DNA from 2 places in the Streptomyces sp. NPDC000878 genome. Region 2 is predicted to be linked to the other one. Evidence: riboswitches for the same ligand, from Rfam matches in the RefSeq annotation. Region 2 holds a riboswitch; the other holds the start of a gene.

Region 1 (5,637 bases), on a different contig from region 2:
GTTGGTGAAGGGCGTCGGGTTCTCGAAGGGGTGGGCGGAGTTGGCGTTCAGATAGCCGCCGCCGTTGGTGCCGATCTCCTTGATGGCCTCCTGCGAGGCGATGGCACCCCCGTTCCACTGCTGCGACCCGCCCATGAACTGGCCGACCTCGTGAATGCCGGAGAAGTTCTGCACGGCACCGCACGCCACGAGCACGATCGCGGCGACGACGGACAGCGGCACCAGGATGCGTACGACACCACGCACCAGGTCGGCCCAGAAGTTGCCCAGCTCACCGGTGCGCGAGCGGGCGAACCCCCGGACGAGGGCCACCGCGACGGCGATTCCGACGGCCGCGGAGACGAAGTTCTGCACGGCCAGTCCGGCGGTCTGCACGACGTGACCCATGGTCTGCTCGCCGTAGTACGACTGCCAGTTGGTGTTGGTCACGAACGACACGGCCGTGTTGAACGACTGCGCCGGGTTGACCGAGTCGAAGCCGAGCGAGCCGGGCAGGACGCCCTGGAGCCGCTGAAGCAGGTAGAGGAAGACGACACCGACGGCCGAGAAGGCGAGGATTCCGCGCAGATACGCGGGCCAGGTCATCTCGGTGTCGGGGTTGGCACCGATGCCCTTGTAGATCCACTTCTCGACGCGCAGGTGCTTGTCGGAGGAGTAGACCCGGGCCATGTAGGTGCCGAGGGGGATGTAGGCGAGCGCCAGCGCGCCGATCAGGGCGACCAGCTGGAGGACGCCCGCGAGTACGGGACCCATCTGCGTCTCAGAACCTCTCCGGGAAGATCAGGGCGAGGACGAGATAACCCAGCAGGGCGACGGCCACGACGAGGCCGACGATGTTCTCGGCGGTCACAGCTTCGTCACCCCCTTGGCGACGAGTGCCACCAGCGCGAAACCCGCGATGGTGACGACGACGAAGGCCAGATCGGCCATCGCGAACTCCTGGAGTGAGGTTCGGTGAACAGGGACGATTAGAGGAAAGCTCTTCTACGGCCGGATCGGACCCTCCGTTGACGGCTCCCATACGGCGGTACCCACGGCTTTGACGGGTCTCTTACGGCCCTGATCCGTACCGGTGTGAGGGCCGGTGACCCGGGTCACGGCAGCCGGAAGCGGAGCCGGCAGATCACCGCGTCCGTCTCCCGCCGCACGGCGTGCGCGACGACCCCGCCCCGCTGGTTCTGCAGCAGCCGCTGCCACAGCCGTTCCGGTTCCGTCTCCGGGATCAGCACGGTGACGAGGAGAGCGCGGCGAGACCGGTGACGGCGGTCAGCCGATGGCGGTCACCGGTGTCCAGGGGGTCGGGCGGTTCCGCGGCGGGGGCCGGCCCCGGCTCGATGGTGACGACAGGCATGGACACGTGCTCCTTGGACGAAGGGCCCGCGCACGCGGGGAGGCGATGCGCGGGTCCGCCGAGGTTCTGTCCGCCGGGCGCGTCGATCGACCGTTCCTTGCGCCTTCTTCGCGCGGAATCCCCGTACCTTGACGGGGCCTTGACGCCGGTGTGACCGGCACGACTCGGGAGCGCGCGTCAGGGGGAGGGCCCCGTCGGCATGCGGGGACACACAGGCCCGGCAGCTCTTAACGGAGTCTTGACGCGCTCGGAGCACTCTCCCGTGGGCCCGGACGTCACTCTCTGCTTACGCTGGTGCGGCCGTCCGCGTGATGGCCCGAACCCCGCGCCGAACCACGCACCAGGAGCACGCCGATGGCCACCACAGAACGACCACAGCGGCGTCTACGTGCATGGATGCTGGAAGGTCTGTCCGACATGGGCAAGCCGGCCGGCCACACCGGGCCGCACGCCCAGCCGGAACCGGCCCACAAGGGCCAGCGCTGGTACCGGGTGATGTGCCTGACCGGTGTCGACTACTTCTCCACTCTCGGCTACCAGCCGGGCATCGCGGCCCTCGCGGCCGGACTGCTGTCCCCGATCGCGACGATCGTGCTGGTGATCGTCACCCTGGCCGGCGCGCTGCCGGTCTACCGTCGGGTGGCCGAGGAGAGCCCGCACGGCGAGGGCTCCATCGCCATGCTGGAACGGCTGCTCTCCTTCTGGCAGGGCAAGCTGTTCGTCCTGACCCTGCTGGGCTTCGCCGCCACCGACTTCCTGATCACCATCACCCTTTCGGCCGCCGACGCCTCCACCCACCTGGTCGAGAACCCGCATCTGACCAGTGCGCTGCACGACAAGCAGGTGCTGATCACCCTGATCCTGGTCGCCCTGTTGGGCGCGGTCTTCCTCAAGGGCTTCCTGGAGGCGATCGGTGTCGCGGTGGCCCTGGTCGCCGTCTATCTCGGGCTGAACGTCGTGGTGGTCGCCGTCGGCCTGTGGCACGTCGCCACCGAGGGCCATGTGATCACCGACTGGTCCACCGCCCTGACCGCCGAACACGGCAACGTCTTCGTCATGGTCGGCGTGGCGCTGATCGTCTTCCCGAAGCTCGCGCTCGGCCTCTCCGGCTTCGAGACCGGTGTCGCGGTGATGCCGCACGTCAGGGGCGACGACAGCGACACCGAGGAGAGCCCCAAGGGCCGTATCCGGGACACCAAGAAGCTGCTGACCACCGCCGCGGTCATCATGAGCGTCTTCCTGATCGCCACCAGCTTCATCACCACCCTGCTGATCCCGGAGAAGGAGTTCGAGTCGGGCGGCCAGGCCAACGGCCGTGCGCTCGCCTTCCTCGCGCACGAGTACCTGGGCAGCGCCTTCGGCACGGTCTACGACGTGTCGACGATCGCGATCCTGTGGTTCGCGGGCGCCTCCGCGATGGCCGGCCTGCTCAACCTGATGCCGCGCTATCTCCCCCGCTACGGCATGGCCCCGCACTGGGCCCGCGCCGTGCGCCCCATGGTGATCGTCTTCACGCTCATCGGTTTCCTGGTGACCTGGATCTTCGACGCGGACGTGGACGCGCAGGGCGGCGCGTACGCCACCGGCGTGCTGGTGCTCATCAGCTCGGCGGCGATCGCCGTGACCATCGCCGCCCGCAAGGCCGGCCAGCGCAACTGGACGATCGGCTTCGCCGTCATCTCGGCGGTGTTCCTCTACGTCACCGTCGTCAACGTCATCGAACGCCCGGACGGTGTGAAGATCGGCGCCTGCTTCATCGCGGGCATCATCCTGGTCTCGCTGCTCTCCCGGCTGGCCCGCGCCTTCGAGCTGCGCGTGACGAGCGTGTCGCTGGACGACATGGCGGAACGATTCATCCGGGACATGGCCAGCCGCAAGATCCGCTTCATCGCGAACGAGCCCGACCAGCGCGACAACGCCGAGTACCGCGACAAGATCGAGCAGATCCGGCAGGACAACGACATGCCCGATCAGGAGGACTTCGTCTTCGTCGAGGTCACGGTCACCGACCCCTCCGAGTTCGAGGCGGGTCTGACCGTACGCGGCGAGGTGCTCCACCACCGCTACCGCGTCCTGACCCTGGAGTCCGCCTCCATCCCCAACGCCCTGGCCGCGCTGCTCCTGCATGTCCGCGACTCGACCGGCTGCACCCCGCACATGTACTTCGAGTGGACCGAGGGCAACCCCTTCGCCAACTTCCTCCGCTTCTTCCTCTTCGGCCAGGGCGAGGTCGCCCCCGTCACCCGAGAGGTCCTGCGCGAGGCGGAACCCGACCGGGCCCGCCGCCCTCGCGTGCACACCGGCTGAGGATCGGGGGTGGCGGCGCGCCCCGGCTTCCCCCGCTCGGGGACTGCCCCGTAGGCTGGCCCGTGCAGCTGGTTCGCCCCGTCCGCCAGGCGGGATGCGTCGTAAGAGGGAACCCGGTGGGAATCCGGGACTGCCCCGCAGCGGTGAGCGAGAACGACCGCCGTCATACGCACTGGATCCGGTGAACAGGGTCTGGGAAGCGACGGCCAGTAGGTGTCCTCCGAAACGGAGGGCGTGCTCGCGAGTCCGAAGACCTGCCCGTTGCCCGCGTACGAAGCACTCGTGCGTGGACATCCCGGTGACCTCGTGGGCGGGTCGGCGTACATATCCGGTGGGACGGCCGTCGTGCGTCCGCCCGGTGTGTCGTTCCCTTCGCGCTCCTCGTCCCGTCCCGGGATCCCAGGGAGATATCTCGCGAAGGAGATTTCCGTGACAGCGAAGTCCGCAGCCGCGGCAGCACGGTCCACCGTGTACGGCTACCCCCGTCAGGGCCCGAACCGGGAACTGAAGAAGGCCATCGAGGGCTACTGGAAGGGCCGCACCGGCGCCGACGCCCTCCGCACCACCGCCACCGACCTGCGCGCCGCCAACGGGCGCCGGCTCGCCGACGCCGGCATCGACGAGGTCCCGACCGGTGACTTCTCGTACTACGACCACGTCCTGGACACCTCCGTCATGGTCGGCGCGATCCCGGAACGCCACCGCGCCGCCGTCGACGCCGACGCGCTGGACGGCTACTTCGCGATGGCGCGGGGTACGCAGGACGTGGCGCCGCTGGAGATGACCAAGTGGTTCGACACCAACTACCACTATCTGGTCCCCGAGTTGGGCCCGGGCACGGTCTTCACGGCCGACTCGGCCAAGCAGGTCGCCGAACTGGGCGAAGCCCTGGCACTGGGCCTCGCCGCCCGCCCCGTCCTCGTGGGCCCCGTCACCTATCTGCTGCTGGCCAAGCCCGCGCCCGGTGTCGCCGCCGACTTCGACCCGCTGACGCTCCTGGACCGACTGCTGCCCGTGTACGCCGAGGTCCTCGCCGACCTGCGGGCGGCTGGCGCCGAGTGGGCGCAGCTCGACGAGCCCGCCCTCGTCCAGGACCGCACCCCGGCCGAACTGAACGCCGCCGCCCGCGCCTACCGCGACCTCGGCGCCCTCACCGACCGGCCGAAACTGCTGGTCGCCTCGTACTTCGACCGGCTCGGCGACGCTCTGCCGGTCCTCGCGAAGGCGCCTGTGGAAGGACTGGCACTCGACTTCACCGACTCCGCCGCCGCCAACCTGGACGCGCTCGCGGCCGTGGGCGGCCTGCCCGGCAAGCGCCTGGTCGCCGGGGTCGTCAACGGCCGCAACATCTGGGTCAACGACCTGGAGAAGTCGCTGTCCACCCTCGGCACCCTCCTCGGTCTGGCCGACCGGGTCGACGTGTCGGCCTCCTGCTCCCTGCTCCATGTCCCCCTCGACACCGCCGCCGAACGCGACATCGAGCCGCAGATCCTGCGCTGGTTGGCCTTCGCCCGCCAGAAGACGACCGAGATCGTCACCCTCGCCAGGGGGCTCGCCCAGGGCACCGTCGCCATCACCGCCCAACTGGCCGCCAACCGCGCCGACCTGGCCGCACGCGCCGCATCGCCCATCACCCGCGACCCCGCGGTACGAGCCCGCACGGCCGCCGTCACGGACGCCGACGCCCGCCGCTCCCAGCCCTACGGCGAACGCGCCACCGCCCAACGCGCGCACCTGCGCCTGCCGTTGCTGCCGACCACCACCATCGGCTCGTTCCCGCAGACCGCCGAACTGCGCACCGCCCGCGCCGACTTGAGGACGGGCCGCATCGACAAGGCGGCGTACGAGGATCGAATCAGGACGGAGATCGGCGAGGTGATCACCTTCCAGGAGAAGACGGGCCTCGACGTCCTCGTCCACGGCGAGCCCGAACGCAACGACATGGTCCAGTACTTCGCCGAGCAGCTGACGGGGTACCT
Region 2 (5,637 bases):
TACGCGGCGGGCGCGGCCGGCTTCTTCGCGGTGCCCTACACGATCCTCATCTACCCGCTGATGTTCGTGTTCCTGCCCCGCCTGTGGTCGGTCTCGCACAAGCACGGGTACGTCACCACCTCGGACTTCGTGCGCGGCCGGTTCGGCTCGAAGGGGCTGTCGCTGGCGGTCGCCGTCACCGGGATCCTGGCGACGATGCCGTACATCGCGCTCCAGCTGGTCGGCATCCAGGCCGTACTGGACGTGATGGGCGTCGGCGGTGGCGAGGACACCAACTGGTTCGTCAAGGACCTGCCGCTGCTGATCGCCTTCGGTGTGCTGGCCGCGTACACGTACTCGTCGGGGCTGCGGGCGCCCGCGCTGATCGCGTTCGTGAAGGACGCGCTGATCTACCTCGTCATCGGGGTCGCGATCATCTACATCCCGATCAAGCTGGGCGGCTTCGACGAGATCTTCAAGGCCGCGGGCGACGCCTTCTCCCAGACCAACCCGGCGACCGGCAACCCACGCGGCGCGCTCGCTCCCGGCGAGGCCTCGCAGTGGACGTACGCCACGCTGGCGCTCGGCTCGGCGCTCGCGCTGTTCATGTACCCGCACAGCGTGACGGCGGTGCTGTCCAGCCGCAGCCGTGACGTGATCCGCCGCAACTCCACGATCCTGCCCCTGTATTCGCTGATGCTGGGCCTGCTCGGGCTGTTGGGCTTCATGGCGATCGCGGCCGGAATCAAGGTCACCAACGGGCAGTTGGCGATCCCGCAGCTGTTCGAGAACATGTTCCCGGCCTGGTTCGCGGGCGTGGCCTTCGCGGCGATCGGCATCGGGGCGCTCGTCCCGGCGGCCATCATGTCCATCGCGGCGGCGAACCTGTTCACCCGGAACATCTACAAGGACTTCCTCAAGCCCGACGCGACACCGGAGCAGGAGACGAAGGTCTCCAAGCTGGTCTCGCTGGTGGTGAAGGTGGGCGCGCTGGTCTTCGTCCTGACCATGGACAAGACGGTCGCGATCAACTTCCAGCTGCTGGGCGGCATCTGGATCCTGCAGACGTTCCCGGCCCTGGTCGGCGGCCTGTTCACCCGCTGGATGCACCGCTGGGCCCTGCTGGCCGGCTGGGCGGTCGGCATGCTGTACGGCACGCTGGCGGCGTACGGGGTCGCTTCTCCGACGCAGAAGCACTTCGGGGGTAGTTCGAAGGAGATTCCGGGGATCGGGGAGATCGGGTACATCGGGCTGACGGCGTTCGTGCTGAACGTGGTCGTGACGGTGGTGCTGACGTTCGTGTTGAAGGCGCTGAAGGCGCCGGAGGGCTTGGACGAGACGAAGGCGTCGGACTACACGGCGGATGCGGGTGATCCGGGGGTGGTGGTGGAGTTGCCGCCGGCTACTGCGGGGGCCGTGCACTGACGGCTCCGCCGGGTGCGTAGTTCGTTTGCCGCGGGCCGGTGGGGGCTTGTCGCGCAGTTCCCCGCGCCCCTTAAGGGGCGCGACAGCGCACGCGACTTCACCGGAACCGCCCATGCGACGGGGCGCGACGGCGGGCCGCCGGTCAGAATCCGGCGGCCCGTTGTCGTACCCCTCCGGCACACTCCACTCATGGACATCTTGATCAGGGAGGCCCTTCCCGAGGAGTACGAGGTGCTCGGGGAGATCACCGCGCAGGCCTATCTCGGGGACGGGCTGCTCGACTTCGGGGAGAGTGACGGGTATCTCGTCGAGCTGCGGGACGTCGGGAAGCGTGCCGCCGCTGCCGAGGTGCTGGTGGCGGTCGCCGACGGGCGGCTGCTCGGCGGCGTGACCTTCGTGCCGGCCGGCGGACCCATGTCCGACATCGCGCGCGAGGGCGAGGCCGAGATACGGATGCTGGCGGTCGCGGGGGAAGCACGCGGCCGGGGTGCCGGGGAGGCGCTCGTGCGGGCCTGCGTCGAGCGCGCACGGGCCGTCGAGGGGTGCGTGCGCGTCGTCCTGTCGACCCAGAGCACCATGCGCGCCGCGCACCGGATCTACGGGCGCCTGGGCTTCGTACGCGCCCCGGAGCGCGACTGGAAGCCGATTCCCGACCTCGACCTGAGCCTGCTCGCCTACGAGCTGACGCTCTGACAGCACCGGTCCCTCAACCCTCCGAAGCCGACACGACACAACATGTGGGGGTGCTTCCAGGGCCCGGCACAAGATGTATGCTCATGCTCGCTGTCGCCGCAGGGGAATCCGGTGCGAATCCGGAACTGTCCCGCAACGGTGTACACGCGTGCATTCGTGCCCTCTTGCGGCTGTGCGCGTGTCCAGTCCGAGGACCTGCCGACGGTGTGCCCGGCCGACCGGTCCGGGCGCCTGACGTCCGGGCCTCGTGGAGTGGGCCGGTGGACGCGCGCGTACCCGTAAGGCGTCCGTGTGCCCCGCTGCCCTCCGCCAGGCCCCGTGCCGAGCGAGGGAGAGCCCCCACGTGACCATCGCGCCAGCCGAACCGGCTTCAGCGACCCCAGTGGCCCGAGTCGAGACGGACGGTCCCGGAACCGCGCTGCTGCGGACCCTGACCGAGCTGACCGCCGACCTCCCCGACGCCGACCCCGGCCGGGTCGCCGCCGCCGCGTTGCGCGGCCGGTCCTCGCGGGCCGACGAGTCGGAACTGCGCGAGCTGGCCACCGAGGCGGCGGCCGGCCTCATCTCCGAGGACCCCGCCTACTCCCGCCTCGCCGCCCGGCTGCTGACCGTCAGCATCGCCGCCGAGGCCGCCTCGCAGGGCGTCACGACCTTCTCGGAGTCGGTCGCGGTCGGGCACCGGGAGGGCCTGATCGCCGACCGCACCGCCGAGTTCGTACGGCTGCACACGGACCGGCTGAACACCCTGATCGACGTCGACGGGGACGATCGGTTCGGGTACTTCGGGCTGCGTACGCTCCACAGCCGGTACCTCCTGCGCCACCCGATCACGCGCCGGGTCATCGAGACGCCCCAGCACTTCATGCTGCGCGTCGCGAGCGGACTGGCGGAGGACACTGCGCTTGATTCAAAGACGGGCGTCCGTGCGTTCGAGGAAGTCGCCGCGCTCTACCGGCTGATGAGCCGCCTCGACTACCTCCCCTCCTCCCCCACCCTCTTCAACTCCGGTACCCGGCACCCCCAGATGTCGTCCTGCTACCTCCTCGACTCCCCGGTCGACGAGCTGGACTCCATCTACGACCGCTACCACCAGGTCGCCCGCCTCTCGAAGCACGCCGGTGGCATCGGGCTGTCGTACAGCCGGATTCGCTCGCGCGGGTCCCTCATCCGGGGCACCAACGGGCACTCCAACGGCATCGTGCCGTTCCTGAAGACGCTGGACGCCTCCGTCGCCGCCGTGAACCAGGGCGGCCGGCGCAAGGGTGCCGCCGCGGTCTACCTGGAGACCTGGCACTCCGACATCGAGGAGTTCCTGGAGCTGCGCGACAACACGGGTGAGGACGCCCGCCGTACGCACAACCTGAACCTCGCGCACTGGATCCCCGACGAGTTCATGCGCCGGGTGAACACGGACGCGCTCTGGTCGCTCTTCTCCCCCGCCGACGTGCCCGAACTGGTCGACCTGTGGGGCGACGAGTTCGACGCCGCCTACCGCAAGGCCGAGGCCTCCGGGCTCGCCCGCAAGACCATCCCGGCCCGTGATCTGTACGGCCGCATGATGCGTACCCTCGCGCAGACCGGCAACGGCTGGATGACCTTCAAGGACGCGGCCAACCGCACCGCCAACCAGACGGCCGAGCCGGGCAACGTCGTCCACTCCTCGAACCTGTGCACCGAGATCCTGGAGGTCACGGACGACGGGGAGACGGCGGTCTGCAACCTGGGCTCGGTCAACCTCGGCGCGTTCGTGGTCGACGGGGACATCGACTGGGAGCGGCTGGACGAGACGGTCCGCACCGCCGTCACCTTCCTCGACCGGGTCGTCGACATCAACTTCTACCCGACCGAGCAGGCCGGCCGGTCGAACGCGCGGTGGCGTCCCGTCGGGCTCGGCGCGATGGGCCTCCAGGACGTCTTCTTCAAGCTGCGCGTCCCCTTCGACTCGCCCGAGGCCAAGGCCCTCTCCACGCGGGTCGCCGAGCGCGTCATGCTCGCCGCGTACGAGGCCTCCGCCGCCCTCGCCGAGCGCAACGGCCCGCTGCCGGCCTGGGAGAAGACCCGTACGGCCCGTGGTGTGCTCCACCCCGACCACTACGACGTCGAGCTGAACTGGCCCGAGCGCTGGGCGGCACTGCGGGAACGTATCGCCGCGACCGGGATGCGCAACTCCCTGCTCCTGGCGATCGCGCCCACCGCAACCATCGCCTCGATCGCCGGTGTGTACGAGTGCATCGAGCCGCAGGTGTCCAACCTGTTCAAGCGCGAGACGCTGTCCGGCGAGTTCCTCCAGGTCAACTCCTACCTGGTGCAGGAGCTGAAGGACCTCGGAGTCTGGGACGCCCGCACCCGTGAGGCGCTGCGCGAGTCCAACGGCTCGGTGCAGGAGTTCGCCTGGATCCCGGCCGACGTACGCGCCCTGTACCGCACGGCGTGGGAGATCCCGCAGCGCGGGCTCATCGACATGGCCGCCGCCCGGACCCCGTTCCTGGACCAGGCCCAGTCCCTGAACCTGTTCCTGGAGACGCCGACCATCGGCAAGCTCTCCTCGATGTACGCGTACGCCTGGAAGTCGGGCCTGAAGACGACGTACTACCTGCGCTCGCGCCCCGCGACGCGCATCGCCCGCGCCGCCCAGGCGCAGGCCCCGATCCCCGTGCAGGCCACAGCTGACGAAGACGCCGTCGCCTGCTCCCTTGAGAACCCCGAGTCCTGCGAGGCCTGCCAGTAATGCCCACCAACGCTGAGAAGAACCTGCTCGACCCGGGCTTCGAGCTGACTCTCCGTCCCATGCGCTACCCGGACTTCTACGAGCGCTACCGGGACGCCATCAAGAACACCTGGACCGTCGAGGAGGTCGACCTCCACTCGGACGTCACCGACCTGGCGAAGCTCTCCGAGGGCGAGCAGCACATGATCGGCCGGCTGGTCGCGTTCTTCGCGACGGGCGACTCGATCGTCGCGAACAACCTCGTGCTGACGCTCTACAAGCACATCAACTCCCCGGAGGCGCGGCTCTACCTGAGCCGCCAGCTCTTCGAGGAGGCCGTGCACGTCCAGTTCTATCTGACGCTGCTCGACACCTATCTCCCCGACCCGGAGGACAGGGCCGCCGCCTTCGACGCGGTGGAGAACATCCCGTCCATCCGCGAGAAGGCCGAGTTCTGCTTCAAGTGGATCAACGAGGTCGAGAAGCTGGAGAGCCTGCAGACCCAGGCCGACCGCCGCCGCTTCCTCCTCAACCTGATCTGCTTCGCCGCGTGCATCGAAGGCTTGTTCTTCTACGGCGCCTTCGCGTACGTCTACTGGTTCCGCAGCCGGGGTCTGCTGCACGGCCTGGCCACCGGCACCAACTGGGTGTTCCGCGACGAGACCATGCACATGTCCTTCGCGTTCGAGGTGGTCGACACCGTCCGCAAGGAGGAGCCGGAGCTGTTCGACGACCAGCTCCAGCAGCAGGTCACCGACATGATCCGGGAGGCGGTCGAGGCGGAGCTGCAGTTCGGCCGCGACCTGTGCGGTGAGGGCCTGCCGGGCATGAAC

The links. A riboswitch is a leader RNA that binds a small molecule or an ion and turns the genes downstream of it on or off. The one in region 2 is predicted to bind cobalamin.
Region 1: it holds a riboswitch for cobalamin, as region 2 does, so the genes downstream of both, metE (5-methyltetrahydropteroyltriglutamate--homocysteine S-methyltransferase) here and ACWDR4_RS10655 (ribonucleoside-diphosphate reductase subunit alpha) in region 2, are expected to answer to the same signal.

The regions. Positions count from the first base shown of each region.
Region 1 is NZ_JBSFMT010000003.1:82,912-88,548, reverse strand. It holds gene kdpA (potassium-transporting ATPase subunit KdpA) at 1-753, opposite strand, end outside; gene kdpF (K(+)-transporting ATPase subunit F) at 761-850, opposite strand; gene ACWDR4_RS03995 (hypothetical protein) at 1,095-1,229, opposite strand; gene ACWDR4_RS03990 (hypothetical protein) at 1,223-1,351, opposite strand; gene ACWDR4_RS03985 (APC family permease) at 1,706-3,658, shown strand; cobalamin riboswitch at 3,711-3,934, shown strand; gene metE (5-methyltetrahydropteroyltriglutamate--homocysteine S-methyltransferase) at 4,088-5,637, shown strand, end outside.
Region 2 is NZ_JBSFMT010000008.1:183,331-188,967, forward strand. It holds gene mctP (monocarboxylate uptake permease MctP) at 1-1,404, shown strand, start outside; gene ACWDR4_RS10650 (GNAT family N-acetyltransferase) at 1,594-2,097, shown strand; cobalamin riboswitch at 2,175-2,314, shown strand; gene ACWDR4_RS10655 (ribonucleoside-diphosphate reductase subunit alpha) at 2,441-4,825, shown strand; gene ACWDR4_RS10660 (ribonucleotide-diphosphate reductase subunit beta) at 4,825-5,637, shown strand, end outside.